Regions from separate parts of the Arthrobacter paludis genome, predicted to be linked through region 3. Evidence: riboswitches for the same ligand, from Rfam matches in the RefSeq annotation. Region 3 holds a riboswitch; each other region holds the start of a gene.

Region 1 (5,148 bases), on a different contig from region 3:
GAGGCGCGACGCGAGCAGGATGCCCGCGGTCCCGCCGAGCAGCGAGCTGAGGACGTAGCTGGCGAACCGGTACCGGTTCGGGTTCAGCCCCGCCACGGTGGCCGCGGTGGGGTTGCTTCCGACGGCGTAGCAGTTGATGCCGTAGGCCGTGCGTCCGAACGCCCACCAGGCGGCCGCGCCGATGAACGCCATCGCCACGGCGGCGGCGGGGACTCCCGCGACGCTGCCGTCGCGCAGCCAGCGGAACAGGCCGCCCTCGAGGGCCGTCTTGACGTTGCCGCTGACGACGAGCTCGAGCGAGGAGGCGATGCCCATGGTGGCCAGCGTGGCCAGGAGCGGCCGCAGCCCCAGGACCACCGCGGCGCCGTTGGCGACGCCGATGGCCGCGGCCGTCCCCAGGGCGGCCAGGACGGCGGTGCCGGCTGGGGCCCCGGCCGTCGCGGCGACGGCGGCGACCGTGCCGGCGAGTCCGGCGACCGCACCGATGGACAGGTCGATCCCGCCCGTGAGGACGTCGTCGCCCCCCGTCGCGATCACGACGGCGAGGCCGATGCCGGCGACCGCGAACACGGTGGCCTGGGTCAGGACGGCCCCGACGTTTCCCGGGGTGGCGAAGTGGGGGGACGCGAGGGCGAACGCGGCCAGGACGAGAACGACGACGGCGTACCCGGCCCAGGCGAGCAGGCCGCGGCCGGCCGCGGTCCGCGGGGAGGTGGCCCCGGGCGCGGGGATGGCGGTGGTGGCGCTCATGCGGGCTCCTTGGTGGTCTCGGCGCCGGAGGCGAGGGCGAGGATGCGGTCCGTGGTGGCGCCCGGCCCGGAGATCTCGGCGACGACGGATCCCCGGTGGAGGACCAGGATCCGGTCGGCGAGGCCCACGAGTTCCTCCAGGTCGACGGTCACCACCAGGACGGCGGCGCCGCCGTCGACCAGTTCGCCGAGGTGGGAGTAGATCTGGGCCCGGCTTCCGACGTCGACGCCGGAGGTCGGTTGGTCCAGGACGAAGACGGACGCGCCGGTGGCGAGCCACCGCCCCAGGACCACCTTTTGCTGGTTGCCTCCGGAGAGGCGGCCGGCGACGGCGGCGCCGTCCGCCGGGCGGACGTCGAGCCGCTTGACGAGACCAGCCGCCAGCGCCCGTTCCTTGGCCTGGGCGAGGAACCCGCCGGCGCGGCTGATGCTGCGCAGGCTCGCCGCGGTGAGGTTCTCTGCCACGGTGTGGCGGGTGAGCAGCCCGTCGCGGCGCCGGTCCGCGGGGACGTAGGCCCCGCCCGCGGCGACGAAGTCGGCGCCGTCCCGGATGGAGCGGCCGTGGACGGCCACCCGTCCGGCGCGGCGGACCGCGCCGGTCACGGCGTCGGCCACCGAGTCGACGCCGGAGCCCACCAGGCCGGTGACGGCGACGATCTCGCCGGGGCGGACCCGCAGGTCGAGCCCGTCCAGGGCCCCGGGAACCCGCAGGCCCTCCGTCTCCAACGCGGTGGCATCCGACCTCGGCGCGCGAGGCTGGCGCGCGTGGTCGAACTCGGTGACGGCACGGCCGACCATGAGCGCGACGACATCGTCGAGGGTGCCCTCGGCTCCGAGCCGGACGTCCCCTGCGTTGCGGCCGTTGCGCAGCACGCTGATCCGGTCGGTGATCTCCCGCAGCTCTTGGAGGTAGTGGGAGACGTAGACGATCCCCACCCCGGTGGCGCGAAGCCTCCGGAGGGTCCCGAAGAGCTGGTCGACCTCGCCGGCGGCGAGCGGGGCGGTCGGCTCGTCGAGGATCAGCACGCTCGGCTCGGCGAGCACTGCTCGGGTGATCTGGACCAGTTGCTGCTGGGCGACGGTGAGCTCGTCCACGAGCAGTCCGGCGTCCACGCGCTGGCCCGTGCACCGTTCGATGTCGGCGGCGGCCCGGCGCTCGAGCCCGCGGCGGTCCAGCCAGGCGGTGCCGGGCAGGTGGCCGAGGTAGAGCTGCTCGGCCACGGTGAGCCGCCCGGCCAGGTGCCGGTCCTGGTGGATGACCCGGATCCCGAGCGCCTCGGCGTCGGCGGGGCGGGCGATCCGGGCGGGGGCGCCGTCGACCTCGATGCCGCCGCCGTCGGCGGCGTACAGGCCGGTGAGGACCTTGATCAGGGTCGACTTGCCGGCCCCGTTCTCCCCGACCAGGCCCAGGATCTCCCCGCGGCGCAGGGTGAGGTCGACGCCGTCGAGGACGCGGGCGGGGCCGAAGGACTTGCCGATGCCGCGCAGGGCGAGCAGCGCGGGCTCAGATGCCAAGGTCACTGCGCACCTGCCCGACGTTGTCCTTGTCCACGAACACGGGCTCGAGGTAGCTCGTGGTCGGGACCTCGTCCTGCCGCCCGCCCAGGTACAGGGCGACGTTGTTCGCGGAGGTGGCGGCCATCTCGCGGGTCTGCTGGGCGACGGTGAACTCGAAGGAGCTCTCCGGGTCGGCGATCAGGTCCAGGGCGCCGGGCTCGGCGTCCACGCCGTAGAGGCCGATGTCGTCGCGGCCGGCCGCGTCGACGGCCTGCGCGGCGCCGATCAGGGGCATGTCCCAGCAGCTCCAGATGGCATCCACCTTGCCGTCGGGCAGGCGGCGCAGCTGGTCCTGGATCTGGCGCTTGGCGTCCTCGATGGTGCCCTCGTACTTGTCCTGCAGCTCGGGCTCGATGATCTCGATCTGCGGGTAGTCCTCAAGCACGAGCTTGAGGCTGTCGTACCGGATCCGGCACGGCGTGACGCCGGGGAAGCCGTTGAAGGCCAGGATCCGGCCCTCGCCGCCGATGTCCTCGGCCAGCGTCCGGGCCAGGGTGGTCCCGATGTTCCAGTTGTCGCTCGTGACGTTGTTGACGCTGTGCTTGGACTGGAAGTCGACCGTGAACAGGGGGATGTCCGCGTCCTCGACCTTCTTCAGCGCCGGCGTCAGTGTCTGCGCGTCGCCGAGGATGACGATGATCGCGTCGGGGCGCTGGGCGACGAGGTTCTCGACGTCCGTCACGTGCTTGCCGTCCTGGGCCTCGGCCTGGGTGGCGATGACGGTGCCACCCAGCTCCTCGATGCGCGCCTGGAGCTCCTCGTACACGACCCGGCTGAAGTCGTGGACGATGTCCTTCGCCGCGATGCCGACGGTCTTTCCCTCGAGGGAGGGCACGGAGGCGGCGGCTTGCGTGGCCTCGGCCGCCGCGCTGGGCGTTGCCCCGGCAGCGGGGGCGGCGCCGGCCGGAGCCGCGGGCTCCTTGAGGGAGCATCCGGTCAGGGCCGCGGATCCGGCCAGGGCGAGCGCGAGCAGTGTGGCGCCCGGACGGCGGCGGGTTGCGGTGGTGGTCATGGTGGGCGTCCTCCGGGTTGGTGCTGGGGAGCCGCGCACACTCCGGCGGCGCCAGGCGGCGTGCCGGTTCGCGTGGAACTCCATCGGTTCTGGCGGTAGCACTCGCCCCTGCGGGGGCCTTGCTGCGGCGTCGACGAGCCAGATCTCTCGGCCGCTCTGGATGGTGTGCCCCGATTCAACCAACGACGACGGTGCGCGTGGCACCCGCCCGTCACATGACCGCCACATGACGCCGTAGGGCGACGCAACGCGTCACGCGGCGCCATCTCCGGGCGACGGGACGGGGCAGGGCGCGTCACTCCGCGTCATGTGACGCGTCCGCACGACCTTTGTTGCGGGTCTGTTGCGCGCGCTCAGTCCCGGGTCGTGGTGTTCGGCGTCCGCTCGTCCTCCAGGAACCCGCGCAACAGGGCCGCCGTGCCCTCGAGGTGCTCGGCCATGCGGGCGCGCGCCGCCTCCGCGTCGCCGGCGAGGATCGCCGCGACGATCGCCGCGTGTTGCTCGTGCGAGTGGGCGATGTTGGGGTCGAGGACCGGGATCCTGTCGAGCAGGTCGCTGGTGGCGGACCGCGCCTCCGCGACCGCCTGCGCCAACATGGGCGAGCCCGAGAGCTCGGCGATGGCCACGTGGAGCCTGGCGTCCAGCGGCCGGTAGTGCGTGGGGTCCGCCCCGCCCACGGCGTCGAGCGCGGCGACCAGACCGGTGCGCTGCTCGGCGGAGAGCCGCGCCATCGCGGCGTGCGCCGCCGCCGCCGGTTCGACCACGGCCCGGAAGACGAGGACGTCCTCGACGCGGGCCGCGTCCTGGCTGCGCAGCGACCGGCCGGGCCCAGGGGCCCGGTCGGAGACCACGGCGCCGCCATACCGGCCCCGCTGGATCGTGATGTACCCGGCGCGCTGCAGTTCTGCGAGCGCCTCCCGGAGGGTGGCCCGGGAGACCCCCAGCTCCTCGGAGAGGTCCCGCTCGGCCGGCAGCCGCGTCCCGGGGGCGAAGACGCCCAGGCGCATCCCGCGCAGCAGCTGCTCGACCGTCTCCTCGAAGACGTTGCCGCGGCGCACCTGGCCGAGGACGCGGAACGCGGCGGCCGCGGGGCTGTCGGCGGACGGTGTCTCGGACATGGTGCAAGCATCGCACAGGCGGCAACGGCACCCCCAATGGTGTGGAAACAAACTTTTAATGGGTCTGCTCCGGCTCAAGCATTGACACCCACTGGTGGCGTGACTCACAGTGGTCAGCAGTCAAAGGACTAATAACAGTCCATTGATCTTCCAACTTCCTCCGCTGGCAGTGAGGCTTCCATGGCACGGACATCCCACATCGATTACGCAAGCGTCGACCACGACTACCTCAAGCACCGCCAGCTCAAACGCGGCGCCGCGGGCTGGGTCCTTCTGGCCGGGCTGGGGGTCGCCTACGTCGTCTCCGGCGACTTCTCCGGCTGGAACCTCGGCCTCGGCGTGGGCGGATGGGGCGGCCTGCTCATCGCGTTCGTGCTCATGGGGATCATGTACACCTGCATGGTCTTCGGGCTGGCCGAGATGTCCTCCACGCTCCCGACCGCCGGCGCCGGCTACGGCTTCGCGCGCCGGGCCCTCGGCCCCCTCGGCGGCTTCGCCACGGGCATGGCCGTGCTCATCGAGTACGCCGTCGCCCCCGCCGCCATCGCCACCTTCATCGGCGGCTACATCGAGGCGCTGGGGCTGTTCGGCATGACCAACTCCTGGCCCGTGTACCTCGTGGCGTACGTCGTCTTCATCGGCCTGCACATCTGGGGCGTCGGCGAGGCCCTGAAGGTCATGTTCGGCATCACCGCCATCGCCGTCGTCGCGC
Region 2 (5,148 bases), on a different contig from region 3:
CGTGGGAACGGCCCCCGTCGAGGCGGAGGCGGGGGAGGAGACGACCGAGGTGACCGCCGCGGAGCGCTCCGCGCTGCGCTGGGCCGGCCTGGCCCTGCTGGCCGTCGCCGCGGGGGTGCTCGCGCTGTCCCTGCCGGCCGGGGCCCCGCTGCGCAACGGGGACGGAGGCTTCCTTCCCGAGTCGCCGCTGCTCTCCTCCGTCGTCTTCCTCGTCTTCACCGTGCTGATCGTCCCGTCGATCGCCTACGGGGTGCGCCTGAAGAAGATCACCGGCACGCAGTCGGTGGTCGAGATGATGGGCCAGTCCGTCAGGGACGCCGCATCGTTCATCGTCGTCGCGTTCATCCTGGCGCAGTTCCTGGCCCTGTTCTCCTGGAGCGGGCTGGCGTCGTGGGTCGCCGTCAACGGGGCGCGCCTGCTGGAGGACGCCGACTTCACGGGCTACGGGGCCATCGTGGCGTTCGTCGTCGTCGTCTCAATCCTGAACCTGGTCATCGCGTCCGGATCCTCGCTGTGGACGCTCATGGCCGCGGTGTTCATCCCGATGTTCGGGCTGATCGGGTACGAGGCCGGCTTCGTCCAGGCCGTGTTCCGGGTGGGCGACTCCGCCACGCAGGCCCTGACCCCGCTCAACCCGTACCTGGTGATCATCCTCGCGTACCTGCGCCGGTACGAGCCGGACGCGGGCCTGGGCTCGCTGATCGGGCGGATGCTGCCGTTCACCGCCGTGTTCTGGGTGCTCTGGCTCGGCGTCCTCACGGTCTTCTTCCTCACCGGGACCGGCACCGGGCCCGGGATGGACATCTACACCGGCTAGAACACCACCACGGGCTTCAGTGTCGCCCCGCTGGCGCTGTCCTCGAACGCCCTGTTGATCTCGGCGACGGGATACTGCTTCACGAGCCGGTCGAACGGGAAGAGGCCGGCCCGGTGCAGGCCGATCAGCCGGGGGATGAACAGCGGCGGGTTGGAGTCGCCCTCGATGACCATGCTGATCGTCTGCCCGGAGAGCAGCTGGGTGCCGACGTCGATGGTCGCCTCGGTGCCGAGCGCGCTCGCGCCGACCAGGGCGGCGTGCCCGAGCGTGCCCATCGAGTCGGTCATGGTGCGGAAGACGGCGGCGACGCCGGTGGTGTCCACGGCGTACTGCGCCCCGCCGCCGGTGGCCTCCCGGATCTGGTCGATCTGGTCGTCGGCGCGCCCGTCGACGGTGTGGGTGGCGCCGAGCTCCTTGGCCAGTTCCAGCCGGGAGGGGACGACGTCGACGGCGACGATGGTGGTCGCGTTGGCGACGCGGGCGGCCATGACCGCGGCGAGCCCGACGGCGCCGGCGCCGAAGACGACGACGTTGGACCCGGCCTCCGGCCGGAGCACGTTCAGGACCGCGCCGGCGCCGGTCTGGATGCCGCAGCCCAGCGGGCCGAGCAGCTCGAGCGGGGCGTCGTCGTCGACCTTCACCACGCTGCGGCGGGCGACGTTCGCGGCCGAGGCGAACGCGGACTGGCCGAAGAAGTGCGAGGAGACGGGGGCGCCGCCGTCGCGCGAGAACGCAGCCGTCCCGTCGGCGCGGCGGCCGGCGAAGTTGTGGTCGTAGAACGCGGCGCAGTAGGCGGGGTGCCCGTCGCGGCAGAACCGGCAGGCGCCGCAGCTGTTGAAGCTGAGCACCACCTTGTCCCCGGGGGCGAGGTCCGCGACCCCGTCGCCGACCGCCTCGACGGTGCCCGCGCCCTCGTGGCCCAGGACGGCGGGCAGGGGAGTGGGGTACCACTGGTCGCGGACGATCGCGTCCGTGTGGCAGACCCCGCAGGCGGCGAGGCGCACCCGCACCTCGCCGGGTCGGGGGTCGTCGAGTTCGAGTTCGGCGAGCTCGAACGGGGCCTTCGGGGCGGTGGCGAGGGCGGCGGTGACCTGCATGGTGGGCTCCTTGCGCTTCGGGATGTGGTGCGGCCCACCCTAGGCGGCTGCGCCGCGGAGGCGAAGGGTGTGTCGCCGCCTGGCCGGGCCAAGCGCGGCGCTGGCCGCCCATGACCGTTCATGACGTCCCCGGGTGCGGCCCGGGCGCGTGCCCGGATACGCTTTGGGAGGAATCACGAGCGCCAACGCTGCAGAACCCTGGTTCGTTGGCCGGCAACCCTCCGACCCGTGTGGGGTGCCCCAGGTGATGATTCGGCCCGCGCCACCCGGTGGCGGGCAAGACCGGTAGCGCCCGCCCTCCCGGGGCCCGGGCGCGCCCCGAGCCGAACGAGGTCCGCATGTCCGCACCCCCGTCCGCCCCGCCCGTCCGCGTCCGCGACAAGCGCCGCGTGCTCCTCAGCGCGTTCGTCGGCACCACCATCGAGTGGTACGACTTCTATCTCTACGGCACGGCCGCCGCGCTGATCTTCAACGTCCAGTTCTTCCCGCAGGCCAGCGAAGTCGCCGGAATCATCGCGTCCTTCGCGACCCTCGCCGTCGGCTTCCTGGCCCGCCCGCTCGGCGGGATCGTCGCCGGCCGGCTCGGCGACCGGATCGGCCGCAAGGCCCTCCTCGTGGCGTCGCTGCTGCTCATGGGCCTGTCCTCGACGCTGATCGGGCTGCTGCCCACGTTCGCGTCCATCGGCTGGTACGCCGTCGTCGGCCTCGTGCTGCTGCGCCTGCTGCAGGGCCTGTCCACGGGCGCCGAGTGGGGCGGCTCCGCCCTGCTCTCCGTGGAGCACGCGCCCCGCACCCTGCGCGGCTTCTTCGGCTCGTTCACGCAGGTCGGCTCCTCGGCCGGGATGCTCCTGGCGACCGGCGCGTTCTTCGTCACGCAGAACGCCCTGACCGCGGAGCAGTTCGAGTCCTTCGGCTGGCGCATCCCGTTCCTGGCCTCCGCGGTGCTCGTCGCCGTCGGCCTGTGGATCCGCCTCGGGGTGGAGGACGCCCCCGAGTTCCAGGCCCTCAAGGCCAGCGGCGAGACCGCGCGCACGCCGGTCCGCGACGTCGTGCTCCACCACCGCCGCGCCCTGCTGGTGACCATCGGCCTGCGCCTGGCCCAGCCGGCGCTGTTCTCCACGATCACCGTCTACATGCTCACCTACCTCAAGGACGTGCGGGAGAACTCGACGGCCGGCGTCGTCGCCGTGATGGTCGCCAGCGCCATCGGCCTGGCCTCGGGCCCGCTGTGGGGCCTGGCCTCCGACCGGTTCGGCCGGCGCCGCATCGCCGTCGCCGCCGCGGTGGGCATCGGCGTGTTCGTGTGGCCGTTCTTCGCCTTCCTCGGGGCCGGCCCGCTGGCCCTGTTGCCGCTGGTCGTCATCCTCGGCCTGAACGTCCTTCACGACGCGATCTACGGGCCGCAGGCCGCCTGGTTCGCCGAGCAGTTCCCGCTGCGCGTGCGCTACACCGGGGTGTCCATGGGCTACCAGCTCGGCACGGTGGTGTCCGGCGGGCTGACCCCCGTGATCGCCGCGTCCCTGTTCGCCGCCGGCGGCCGGACCCCGTGGCTGGTCTGCGGATACCTCACGCTGCTGGCCGGGCTGTCCCTGGCCGCCGCGCTGGCCGCGAAGGACCCGGCCCAGGCGGCCCGCAGCCGCGAGCGCGCCGGCCTGGGCGCCCACGACGAGTTCGCCGACGGGCCGATCACGGGCGACGGCGGCGTCGCCGTCGCCGTCCCGGCCGGCGCCCCCGAGCCCACCCCCGCGAAGTAGGAGGAACCCGCCCATGCCCCGGCCGCTGCTGCTGAACGCGTTCGAGATGATGGTGCCCGTCCACCAGTCCCCGGGGCTGTGGCGGCACCCGGACTCCGGCGCGGCCGGGTTCGAGCGGCTGGACTACTGGGTGGACCTGGCCCGGGCCCTGGAGGACGGCGGGTTCGACGGGCTGTTCCTCGCGGACGTGCCCGGCCTGTACGACGTGTACGGCGGCGGGCCGGACGCTGCCATCCGCTCCGGAGTCCAGTACCCGCTGCTGGACCCCGTCGTCCCGGTGTCGGCGATGGCGGCCGCGACGCGCCGGCTCGGCTTCGGCATCACCGCGTCCGTCACCTACGAGGCCCCGTACCTGCTGGCCCGGCGGTTCGCGACCTTGGACCACATGACCGGCGGGCGGGTCGCGTGGAACATCGTCACGAGCTACCAGGACTCGGCCGCCCGCAACCTGGGCCTGGCCGGGCAGATCCCGCACGACGAGCGCTACGACCGGGCCGACGAGTTCATGGACGTCGTGTACAAGCTGTGGGAGGGGTCCTTCGAGCCCGGCGCCGTCCGCGCCGACGCGGAGGCCGGCGTGTTCACGGACCCGGGGAAGGTGCACGCGATCGGCCACGAGGGCCGGTACTTCTCCGTCCCCGGCCACGCCCTGGCCCAGCCCGGGCCGCAGGGCACGCCCCTGCTCTTCCAGGCCGGGGCGTCCGCGCGCGGGCAGCGGTTCGCCGTGGACCACGCCGAGGCGATCTTCTTCTCCGGCTCCTCCCCGGCCCTGGTCCGGCGCTGGGTGGACGGGGTCCGAAGCGAGCTCGAGGCGCGCGGCCGGTCAGGGGACGCCATCAGGGTCTTCGCCATGGCCACGGTCGTCGTCGCGGAGACCGACGCGGCCGCGGCCGCCAGGCTCGAGGACTACCGCCGGTACGTGGACCTCGAGGGCGCGCTGGCGCTCTTCGCCGGCTGGACCGGCGTCGACCTCTCCGGTGCCGACCCGGACGCCCCGCTCGAGTACGCCCAGACCGAGGGCAACCAGTCCGCGCTCGCCGCGTTCACCAAGCTCGACCCGGGCCGCCGGTGGACCGTGCGCGAGCTCGCCGAGTTCATCGCGATCGGGGGGCGGGGACCCGTCATCGCCGGGTCCCCGGCTACCGTCGCCGACGAGCTCGAGCGCTGGCGGGACGAGTCCGGGATCGACGGGTTCAACCTCTCGTCCGCGGTCCGCCCGGCGGACCTGATCGAGTTCGCGCGCCTGGCCTCCCCGGAACTGCGCCGCCGCGGCCTCCTGCCGGAGACGGACGCCGGGGCCGCGGGCGCGACGCTGCGGGAGCGGTTCTTCGGCGCCGGCCCGAAGCTGGCCGCGGACCACCGCGGGGCCGGGCACCGACGGGGGGCGGCGGTTCCGGGGCGCTGAGGGGCACGGGTCCCCGGCTGGACGGGGGGACGACGGGGGCGCGGCGTACCCCGCGGGACGAAGTGCCCCGTGGAC
Region 3 (5,148 bases):
GGGAGAGTAGTTGCTCCATCTGGGCGATCTCCTCGCGGTGGTGGTCGACCATCTGCCGGGCCAGCCCGACGGCCTGGTCGTTGAACCCATCGCTCACCTGCTGCTGGGCCATCGCGACGGCACCCTGGTGGTGCTCGATCATTCCGGCGAGGTAGATCCGTTCGGCCTCGCCGGCCGGGGCGTCGCGGAGCCGGTCCATCTCCTCGTCGGAGAGCAGGCCCTCCATGGAGCGCTGAAGCCCGTCGGTCGCCTGCTGCGGGGAGGTCGATTCGCCCTGGGCCTTCAGCCACGCGCCCAGTTGCTCGGCCTGGCTGGAGTGGTTGGCGCCGACCTGCCGGGCCACGTCCTCCACGTCGTCGTCGATCCCCGGCTTGGCGAGGAGGATGTCGGTCATTTCGATGCCCTGCTCGCGGTGCGGGAGCATCGTCTGCGCGAAGAGTGCGTCCTCCGGGCTGTGGTCCGTGGCGCTGTCGATGGCCTCCGTTGCTGCGGCGGGGGCGGGCTCGGGGGACGGGGCGGAACAACCGGCCAGCGCCAACGCGAGTGCGGCGGCTGCGGCCGGAAGGGCGGCGGAAAGCTTCGGCATGGGTTCCTTCGACGGGGGCGGGGATGTTCCCTCACCCCCCGTGGGAACGCCCCACAGACTATCCGTCCACCGACCGCGCATCCGCGTTCACCCACGGCGTGGCGAAGATCTGGCACTCACATCAGGAGAGTGCTAATCTCATAACAGTTGAGTCGGAGAGACTCAACTCTAGGGACGCCCTAGGAAGACCACGACAAGGCACCCCGGTGCCGCGAAAGGGAGTTGATCGCAATGGCCACCATGTTCGACCCGTTCCGCGAGCTCGACCGCGTTGCGGGCGCCCTCCTCGAGGGGCGCAGCGCCCTGCGGGAGATGCCGATGGACCTGTTCCGCCAAGGGGACCACTACGTCCTCAGCGCCGACCTGCCCGGCATCGATCCGGACTCCGTCGACATCGACGTCGACGGCCAGCTCCTGACCATCCGGGCCGAGCGCACGCTCAACGCCGACGAGGACGTCCAGTGGATCACCCGGGAGCGCCGCGGAGGCAGCTTCGTGCGGCAGCTGAGCCTGGGCCAGGGCCTGGACACTGAGAACATCGCGGCCCACTACGACCGCGGCGTGCTCAGCGTGACCATCCCGGTCCAGGAAACTGCCAAGCCCCGCAAGATCGCCGTCCAGGCCGGCACCCCGGCCGAGACGATCGAGGGCAAGACCGGCGGCCGGCAGCGCTCCGTCGAGGCGTAGCCCCGCCTCCGGGCGCGGGCGCGCGCCCGCAAGCGGCGCCCGCCCGCGCCCGGGCCCTCACGCGCAGCGGCCCCCGCCCGAGCCCTCACGCGCAGCGGCGCCGGGACACCACCCAACGTGGCGTCCCGGCGCCGCCGGCGTTCCGGGTCAGGCCTTGGCGACCTCCACGGAGACGGGTACCGGGTTGCGGAACAGGTCCAGCACCGGGCAGTGCTCGTCGACGGTCCGCTGCAGTTCCTCGTAGCGCTCCCGGGGCTCGGGTCCGGTCAGGGTGACCTTGAGCCGGACGTCCGAGAAGCCGGGGCGGACGCCGTCGGCCGTGCCGAACAGGCCGCGGACGTCCAGGTCGCCCTCGGCGTCGATCGCGATGTCCTCGACGCGGATGCCCAGCTGGTGCGCGTACAGCCGGTAGACCACGACCTGGCAGGAGATGAGCGCGGCCAGCGCAGCCTCCACGGGGCTCGTGCCCTCGTCGTCGCCGGCCAGGGCCGCCGGCTCGTCGATCGTGAACTCGTGCCGGCCGGCCGTGATCCGGGTCGCGACCGAGCCGATTCCCTCTCCACGCGCCCGGAACACGAGGTCGGCGTTCCCCGGGTCCTGCCCGATGCGCTCGAACCAGTTGCGGCCCGCGGCCTCGAGCCGTTCGGCGCGGACCGTGGCCTCCTCGAGGTCGATGTCGAAGTCCGGGGTGATGGCGGTTTCGGTCATAGGTGTGCCTTTCGCTCTCCACGCGCCGCGTCCCCTGCGGCGCCGTACTTACGCGCGCCGGGCTGGCGCGCGTCGAATCGTCACCTGGGGCACCCCGCTACAGCCTGAGGGTTGCCGCCCCGCCGGCCAGGGCCTTCGCGGCAGGGACTCTTGATTCAGGGCCGATTGTGCCCTGTTTCACAATGTCGCGGCAACCGGAGGCGTCGCTGGGAGTCACGTGGGGCGCCACCGGCGCCATAGGGTGTGCGGGGGCGGACGACGGCGGCGCGCCTGAGGCGCCGGTCCGCCCGGCGACGCGCTTGGGGCGCCGGTCCGCCCACCGGCCTGCTGCGCGCTGTCCCGTCGCCCGCGCCTACGCCCAGACGATCACGAGGCGGGCGGCCTCCCTCGGCACGGTCGGATCGATGCCCGTCAGGTCGGCGAAGCGGCGCAGGCGGTTCATGAGGGTGTTCCGGTGGCAGAACACGCGCCGGCAGGCCTCGGCGACGCTTCCCGTCTCGAGGTAGGCGCGGACGGCCTCGACCAGCCGCGTGTGCTCGGCGGGTCCGCAGCCGGCAAGTGCCGAGTCGACCGGTGCGCCGAGGGGCACGCCCGCCTCAGCCAGCCGGAGCCGCGCGATCCGGGGCCACGCGTCGTCCAGCGTCGCGGCCCGCCCATCCACGGGATCGGCCAGGCCGGCCAATTCGCGCGCCAGCCGCGCCGCGGGCCAGATGCCGGCGAGCCCGTCGACCGATTCGACCAGGCCGCAGGACAGGGCCCGGACCCGCTCGGTGGTCTCGGCCGCCGCGGAGCCCGGCCGGCCCGGGGCCCAGAGGACCGTGAGGCCGTCCGCGGACGGGTGGGCCATCATGAGGACTCCCCGGCGCTCCGCCTGGGCGGCCGCGATCCGCAATCCCGAGGCCGCGTCACCGAGTGCGACGGCGACGCAGAGCGGCGTCCCGGCATCGATGCCGAGCCCCTCGGCGATCGCCTCGAGCTGGGCGGGGGTCGCCGCGGTCGGACCGAGTAGGGCCGCCAGGTGCGCCTGGCGGGCGGAGCTCTCCTCCAGTGCCATCCGCTGGCTCTCGCGCAGGTAGACCGCCTGCGTCAAGGCTGCGTACTCGTCGACGATCCGCCACACCGAGTCCGCCTGCCGCACCAGGAGCGGCGCGTCGCCGGGCCCGGCCTGACCGCGCAGCCGGTCCCACAGCACCGTGAAGTCCTGGCGGATGGCCGTCATCAGCGACGCGACCGGGATCCCTGCCCTGGCCCGCGACACCCCGACCTCCAGGGCGATGTCCTGCTGCTCCGCCTCGAGGGCCACCCGGTCGGCCCCCGGCCGCAGCCCCGCGATCAGGGCCTCGAACGACGCGGTGCCGGTCCGGCGGATCTCGCGGGCCGGAAGCGGACCGCCGCGGTAGTCCTCGAGCTCGAGGACCCGGGCGAGGAACGCGTCCGTCAACTCCTCCGCGTCCAGGCCGTCGAGCAGTTCGTTCCAGCGCCGGGCGTCGGAATCCGACAGTCCGGCTGCTTCAGGGGTCTCCAACACGGCCTCCGCGGGCAAAAATTGGGCATTTGCACACGCCAGTCTACGGAACCGGATGTGATTGGCGACACAAGAACGCGTGGGTCCAGGGCATGCTGGGTGGTGGCCGGGGCCGACCCGGCCGGCATCACCCACCACGCGTCCCGCGGAGGAGACATGGCCACCACCACCAACGCCGTTCCGGCCCACCATCTCGAGGCCGGGGCCACCCGGCAGATCTCGGAAGAGGAGGCGCGGAAGGTCACCCTCGGCGCCCTGCTCGGTACCGCCATGGAGTGGTACGACTTCTTCCTGTTCAGCGCGGCGGCCGCGCTGGTCTTCAACGTCCAATACTTCGCCAACGAGAACGCGACGGCGGCCGCCCTGGCCTCCTTCGCCACGTTCGGCGTCGGCCTCGTGGCCCGTCCCCTGGGCGGCATGTTCTTCGGGGCCCTCGGCGACCGGATCGGCCGCCGCCGCGTCCTGATGATCACGATCGTGGGCATCGGCCTCGTCACCGGGCTGATCGGCCTGCTCCCCACCTACGCGGCCATCGGCATCGCTGCCCCGGTCCTGCTCGTGCTGCTGCGCGTCCTGCAGGGCCTGTTCGTCGGCGGCGAATGGTCGGGCGCGATGACGATCGTCGTCGAGAACGCGCCGTTGGCCAAGCGGGCCCGCTACGCCGCCATCCCGCAGATCGGCTCGCCCATCGGCACGATCCTTTCCTCGGGCGGGTTCTTCCTGATGACCCTGTTCTTCTCGCAGGAGAGCTTCAACTCCTTCGGCTGGCGCATCCCCTTCCTGGCCGCGATCCCCATGCTGCTCGTCGCCCTCTACATCCGCAGCCGCCTCGAGGAGTCCCCGGTCTTCCAGGAGCTCATGGAGCACGACGCCGTCGAGAAGGCCCCGATCCGGACCACGCTTGCCCAGTCCTGGCTGCAGATCATCGTCGGCATGGCCGCCGCCCTGCTCGGCGTCGGGGGCTTCTACCTGGTCACGGCGTTCGTCGTCTGGTACGGCGTGAACGTGCTCGGCTACGACCCCTCGCTCATGCTGCTCGGCGGCATGATCGCCGCCGTCGTCGAGATCCCCGTCCTCATCGCCGGCGGGCGCCTCGGCGAGCGCTTCGGCGCCAGCCGGGTCATCCTGTGGGGCGGCGTGCTCTCCGCCGTCGCCACCCTGCCCGCCTTCTGGCTGATCACCAGCGGCAGCGGTCCCCTGGTCGTCGCCGGCATGGTCCTGGCCGTGGCCACCCTGTCTTTCCCGTACGCCGCCTCGGGCACCGTGCTGACCGGGCTGTTCCCGGCCGCGACCCGGTACACCGGCGTCGGCTTCGCCCAGAACACCGCGGGCATGCTCTCCGGCTTCGTGCCTCTGGCCGCCACGGGCGCCGTCGCGGCCGCCGGCAGCCACTGGTGGCCCGCCGCCGCGATGCTCGTGTTCCTGAGCCTGTTCACCGCCGTGGCCGGGGCCGTCGCGCCGCGCCTCAGCGTCGACCTTCCCGGGTTCAAGCACTAGCCCAGCACGGCCGCATGGACGACGGCGGCGGCCGCCCCGCCGCCGTCGTCCCGCACCACCGCTCCATCCCTGCCGCAAGGAACACCATGAGACTCGACCTGCTGGTCACCAACGCCGACATCGTCACCCTCGACCCCTCTCGCCC
Region 4 (5,148 bases), on a different contig from region 3:
CACCGGCCCGCCCTCGCCGGCCAGCGCGCCGCCCCGATCGGTCGCCAGGCCCGGCTCGTCCAACTGCACCCAGTCGGCCCCGGCCTCGGCGAGGCGGGCGAGGATGCCCCGGTAGGCGGCGACCACGTCGTCCAGCCGCGACAGGGGGTCGAACCCGTCCGGCGAGCCGTCCTCCGGCTTGGACAGCAGCAGGTAGGTGACGGGGCCGACGAGCACCGGCCGCAGGGCGACGCCGAGACCCCGGAAGCGGGCGACGATCGCCTCGAGCCGGTGGGCCAGCGGCGCGAACGGGGTCTCGGGGCCGATCTCCGGCACCAGGTAGTGGTAGTTCGTGTCGAACCACTTCGTCAGCTCCAGCGGCGGCCGCTCGGCGTCGCCGCGGGCGAGCGTGAAGTACGCGGCCGTGTCGACGGACCCGTCCTCCCCGGCGAGGTCGGCGAAGCGGCCCGGCAGGGCGCCGAGCGCCGCCGTGGCGTCGAGGACCTGGTCGTAGAGGGCGAAGTCGGCCGGGATCGAGGAGTCGTCGGTGCGCAGGCCGAGCTCGGCGAGCCGCTCCACGGTCGCGTTCTGGACGGCGCGGTCGGCGCGGTCGAGCCCCTCGGCGTCGAGCCGTCCGGCCCAGTGGGCCTCCAGGGCGCGCTTGAGCTCGCGGGTCCGGCCGATGCGCGGGTAGCCGAGGACGGTGGCGGCCGGGAAGCCGGGGGCCGGGGTCTGGTGCTGGGCGGTCATGGTTCTCTCCTGGGTGGTGTGGTGGTTGTGGTGGTGGGTCGGTCCGCCGGTCAGGCGGGGACGCCGGCGGCCCGGTGGGCCGTGCCGGCGAGTCCGAGGGCCTCGACGACGTCGAGCGATCCGCGGTGGTCGTTGAACGTGTACAGGTGGAGGCCGGGGGCGCCGTCGTCGAACGCCGCCCGGGCCAGCCGCAGGGCGGCGTCGACGCCGATGCGGCGGCGTGCGCCGTCGTCCGAGGCCGTCGCGAGCCGGTGCAGCAGCGCCGGGTCGGGGGCCAGGCCGGTGAGCTGGGCCAGGCGCTCGAGCCGCCGCTCGCTGTCGAAGGGGATGATCCCCGGCACGATCGGGATGGTGACGCCGGCGCGGCGGGCGGCCGCGACGAGGCGTCCGTAGCGGTCCGGCTCGAAGTAGACCTGCGTGATCGCGAAGTCCGCGCCGGACCGCTCCTTGGCGAGCAGCACCTCGAGGTCGTGCTGGAAGGACGGGGACTCCGGGTGGTGGTCCGGGTAGGCGGCCACGCCCACGGACAGGCGTCCGCCGGCGAGCGTGGCCCCGTGCCGCTGCTCCACGTCGCGGATCAGCTCCACGAGGTACCGGGCGAACGGCAACTCGCCCCGGTCGACCCCGGGGTCGGTGGGCAGGTCCCCGCGCAGGGCCAGGACTCCGCGCACGCCCAGGCCGAGCAGCTCCCGGACGGTCCGGTCCAGCGACCGGGTGGTCTCCCCGACGCAGGTCAGGTGCGCCACCGGGCGCAGGCGGGTCTCGTGCATGAGGTGCCTGAGGAAGTCGAGCGAGGCGCGGCGCCTGGACGGGGAACCGTTGCAGGTGACGGACACGTAGTCCGGCTGCGTGGCCTCGAGGGCCTCGACGGTGGCCTGGATCCGCTCCGGCGCCACGCCGGCCCGGGGCGGGTACAGCTCGTAGGAAAGCGACGGCGGGGCCGCCGCGGTGGTCGTGGTCATTCGTCCTCCTCGCGGGATCGCGAGGGAGTGCACGGCATCGGCGCGGGGCCCGCCCGGGCGCCGACGATGTGTCTCCATCGCTTCTGGCGGTAGCACCGTTCCCGGACCGTGGGCCCCGGATGGTTGCTGCGGCGTCGTCGAGCCAGATCTCTCGGCCGCTCTGGATGGCTGGTGGGTCCATGTCACCGCGCCGCCCGGGATGCGGCAAGTTCCCGGCGGCGGCGGCCGTCACGCGGGCGCACATGACGGATCGTGTCCCGGCGGGGCGGCCCGCGGGCGTCACACCCGGGCCGCGCCCGCGTCACATGACGGGCCCGTGACGCCCGAGGGAGGGCACGCAAAAAGGCGGGGCTCCCCTCGGGGAGCCCCGCCTATCGGTGGGGGGTGGGCGGCGCGGGCCGCCGGCGCCTCCTAGTCCAGCCCGCGCAGGTCGAGCGTCAGCGCGGTCTCGCCGCCGGCGTCGAGGACCACCGGGATGCCCCAGTCCTGCTGGTACAGGTGGCAGGCGGCGTGGTCGGGGATCTCCCCGCCGGGCTCGCCGTCGCACGCCGCGGCCCGGGCGGTGATGTGCAGGACGCCCTCGGCGACGTCGGGGTTGAGCACCAGCGTGCGGGCCAGGCCCACGGACGTGCCGGCGCCCTCGAGCAGCAGCTCCTCGGGCGAGGAGGAGATCTTCAGCTGCGTCGGGTCGCCCCAGCGGTCGTCCAGCTTCTGGCCCTTCGGCGCGGCGAAGCGGACCTCGAGGGCGTGCTGGCCGGCGGCGACGGGCGTGCGCGGGCGGGCGGTCTGCGAGGCGCCCTCGTCGACGGTCAGCGCCTCCTTCGGCAGGGGCACCCGCACGAGCTGGTGGCGGTTGGTCTCCACGACCAGCAGCACGGCCTCGCCGTCGACGGAGCCGTCCAGCAGCACGTCGGAGGGCTCGGCCAGGCCGCGGGCCAGGGTGGAGACGGTCCCCGTGGCCGGGTCGTAGCGGCGCACGGCCCCGTTGTAGGTGTCGGCCACGGCGACGGAGCCGTCGGGCAGCGCGGCGACGCCCAGCGGGTGCTGCAGGCGGGCCTGTCCGGCCTCGCCGTCGCGGAACCCGAAGTCGAACAGGCCGGTCCCGATCGCGGACGCGACGGCGTCCACGCGGCCGTCGTCGCCGAGGCGCAGCACGCGCAGCGCGCTGGTCTCCGAGTCGGCGACCCACACGTCGCCCCGGGCGTCCACGGCGAGGCCGGACGACTGGGCGAACCAGGACCCGCCGGCGGGGCCGTCGGTCAGCCCCTCCAGGCCGGTGCCGGCGAAGACCTCGAGCGCGCCGGTGGCCGGGTCGAAGGAGAAGATCTGGTGCGTGCCGGCCATGGCGACGACGACGCGCCCGGCCTTCGCGCTCCACACCACGTCCCACGGCGAGGACAGGGAGGTGTTCAGCGGGTCGGCGCCGAGGTCCCACACCCAGGCCCCGGCGTCGTTCGCGGCGTCCCCGGCGGCCCGGGCCGTTTCGACGTCCAGCAGGCGCTGGACCCCGTTGCCGGCCACCGTGACGACCTCGCCGGTGCCCAGGGAGACGCCGCGCAGGCGGTGGTTGACCGTGTCGGCGACGACGACGTCGTAGCCCACCCGGGCCGCCACGTCGGCGGGCAGCAGCGCCAGGCCCTGGGGCTCGTTGAAGCGGGCCGCGTCGGGGCCGCCGTCGGCGTGGCCCTTCGTCCCCTCGCCGATGGTGCGCACGACGGTGGACAGGTCCCCGGCCAGCTCGACGAGGCGGTGGTGGCCCGAGTCGCCGACCAGGAAGTTGCCGTTGGGCAGGGCCGCGACCTTGCCGGGGAAACGCAGGTCGCCCTCGCGCGCCGGGGGCGGCACGTAGGGGCCGGTGCCGCGGTGCAGCGTCCCCTTGGCCTCGTGCTCGGCGACGAGCTCCTCGACGAGGATGCCGAGGCCGTTGGCGTGGCCCTCCCCCGTCAGGTGGGCGGCGATGTAGCCCTCCGGGTCGATGACGACGAGCGTCGGCCAGGCGCGGGCGGAGTAGGCCTGCCACGTGTCCAGCTCCGGGTCGTCGAGGACCGGGTGGTGGATCTCGTAGCGCTCGACGGCGGCGGCCAGGGCGTCCGGGTCCGCCTCGTGCTCGAACTTCGGCGAGTGCACGCCCACGATCACCAGCTTGTCGCGGTGCTTCTCCTCGAGCGGGCGCAGCTCGTCCAGCACGTGGAGGCAGTTGATGCAGCAGAACGTCCAGAAGTCGAGGACCACGATCTTGCCGCGCAGGTCCTCGAGGGTGACCTGCTTGCCGCCGGTGTTGAGCCAGTTGCGGCCCACCAGTTCGGAGGCGCGGACCCGGTAGGAGGCGCGGACGGACTCGGTGGCTGGGGTGGGGGTGTTCATGCTGCTCCTGGACGCTGTCGGCTGACGTTCTGGTTCCAACGCCATTATCCCCGCGGCTGTTCCCGGCGCCGCCCCGGATGACGGCGGACGACGGCGGGGGCGCCGCCGTCGTCCCCCGCTACCCGCCCGCTTCGGCGAGGGTCGCGTCGAGGATGCCCGAGGCCATCTCCGCGAAACGGCCGTCGTCCAGGCCCCTGGTGCCGATGAAGGAGACCATGGCCACGTGCCCGTCCCGCTCCCCCATGAGGACCAGCGCCTGCTGCTGGAGGGCCTGGCCGTCGCGGCCGCGCGTCCACAGCAGTGCCGAGTCGACATCGGCCCCGGAGACCTCCGGCGCGGTGCTGGTCAGCGGCACCGTCTCCGGGACCACGCCGCCGTTGCCGGTCTCCTGCTGGATGTTCAGCGTCACCTGGGAGCACTCGCCGAGCATCCGCTCCACCGTGGCGTAGTGGGCGTCCAGCGCGGCGCGGTCGTCGACCGGGGCGACCTCGACCGAGCCGGTGACGGAGGCGCCCTGCGTCGTGAAGTCGGTGCGGGCGGCGTCGGCGGACTGCTGCCCGGGAGCCCACGAGAGCTCCTCGACCACGCCGCGGCACGTCGAGGGCGCGACGACGACGCCCTCCAGGGCATCGGCCGGCGCCTCGCGGAGGGCCTTGAGGTCCGCGGACGCGGCGGGGGCCGCGAGCCCGAAGCCGAGGGCCGCCGCGGCGGCGATTCCCGCGTCGACGGCGGCCTGGGCGCGCGGCGACCCGCCCCGGTCCGCGGCCGGCGCGCCGGACCCGGAGCCGCCCGGGGCCGCTTCGGGCGGGACGGCTGCCCCGGTGTCGACCCCGGCGTGGGGGTCGGCCGGCGGCTCGGCGGGGGCCGCGCAGGCGGACAGGGCCAGCAGCGCGGCCGCGCCGGCCAGGGCGGCGCGCAGGGGGCGGGGGCGGTTAGCGGCCACGGCGGTCGATCTCCTCGTCGTGTTGCTTCAGGTCGGCGAACATGCGGTTGTAGGCCTCGAGCTCCGCGTCGTCGTCGCGGTCCGCCTGCCGGTCCCGGCGGCGCGACTCGCGGGCGTCGTCGCGGCTCCACGCGAGCGCGACGCCGAGGG

Evidence for each region. A riboswitch is a leader RNA that binds a small molecule or an ion and turns the genes downstream of it on or off. The one in region 3 is predicted to bind S-adenosylmethionine.
Region 1: linked by a shared signal. The riboswitch ahead of AC1Q5D_RS14330 (substrate-binding domain-containing protein) and the one ahead of AC1Q5D_RS16800 (OsmC family protein) in region 3 are both predicted to bind S-adenosylmethionine.
Region 2: linked by a shared signal. The riboswitch ahead of AC1Q5D_RS05105 (MFS transporter) and the one ahead of AC1Q5D_RS16800 (OsmC family protein) in region 3 are both predicted to bind S-adenosylmethionine.
Region 4: linked by a shared signal. The riboswitch ahead of AC1Q5D_RS00690 (methylenetetrahydrofolate reductase) and the one ahead of AC1Q5D_RS16800 (OsmC family protein) in region 3 are both predicted to bind S-adenosylmethionine.

What each region holds. Positions count from the first base shown of each region.
Region 1 is NZ_JBXAEW010000017.1:51,803-56,950, forward strand. Features, by position in the region: gene AC1Q5D_RS14320 (ABC transporter permease) at 1-750, opposite strand, end outside; gene AC1Q5D_RS14325 (sugar ABC transporter ATP-binding protein) at 747-2,264, opposite strand; gene AC1Q5D_RS14330 (substrate-binding domain-containing protein) at 2,254-3,318, opposite strand; SAM riboswitch class I at 3,396-3,485, opposite strand; gene AC1Q5D_RS14335 (FadR/GntR family transcriptional regulator) at 3,672-4,436, opposite strand; gene eat (ethanolamine permease) at 4,617-5,148, shown strand, end outside.
Region 2 is NZ_JBXAEW010000004.1:208,816-213,963, forward strand. Features, by position in the region: gene AC1Q5D_RS05095 (AbgT family transporter) at 1-817, shown strand, start outside; gene AC1Q5D_RS05100 (NAD(P)-dependent alcohol dehydrogenase) at 814-1,914, opposite strand; SAM riboswitch class IV at 2,086-2,203, shown strand; gene AC1Q5D_RS05105 (MFS transporter) at 2,253-3,668, shown strand; gene AC1Q5D_RS05110 (LLM class flavin-dependent oxidoreductase) at 3,682-5,073, shown strand.
Region 3 is NZ_JBXAEW010000025.1:6,976-12,123, forward strand. Features, by position in the region: gene AC1Q5D_RS16790 (DUF305 domain-containing protein) at 1-586, opposite strand, end outside; gene AC1Q5D_RS16795 (Hsp20/alpha crystallin family protein) at 818-1,273, shown strand; gene AC1Q5D_RS16800 (OsmC family protein) at 1,421-1,981, opposite strand; SAM riboswitch class IV at 2,021-2,137, opposite strand; gene AC1Q5D_RS16805 (PucR family transcriptional regulator) at 2,334-3,509, opposite strand; gene AC1Q5D_RS16810 (MFS transporter) at 3,663-5,003, shown strand; gene AC1Q5D_RS16815 (amidohydrolase) at 5,090-5,148, shown strand, end outside.
Region 4 is NZ_JBXAEW010000001.1:132,352-137,499, forward strand. Features, by position in the region: gene metE (5-methyltetrahydropteroyltriglutamate--homocysteine S-methyltransferase) at 1-729, opposite strand, end outside; gene AC1Q5D_RS00690 (methylenetetrahydrofolate reductase) at 780-1,691, opposite strand; SAM riboswitch class I at 1,763-1,862, opposite strand; gene AC1Q5D_RS00695 (NHL domain-containing thioredoxin family protein) at 2,103-4,055, opposite strand; gene AC1Q5D_RS00700 (hypothetical protein) at 4,174-4,998, opposite strand; gene AC1Q5D_RS00705 (bifunctional copper resistance protein CopD/cytochrome c oxidase assembly protein) at 4,988-5,148, opposite strand, start outside.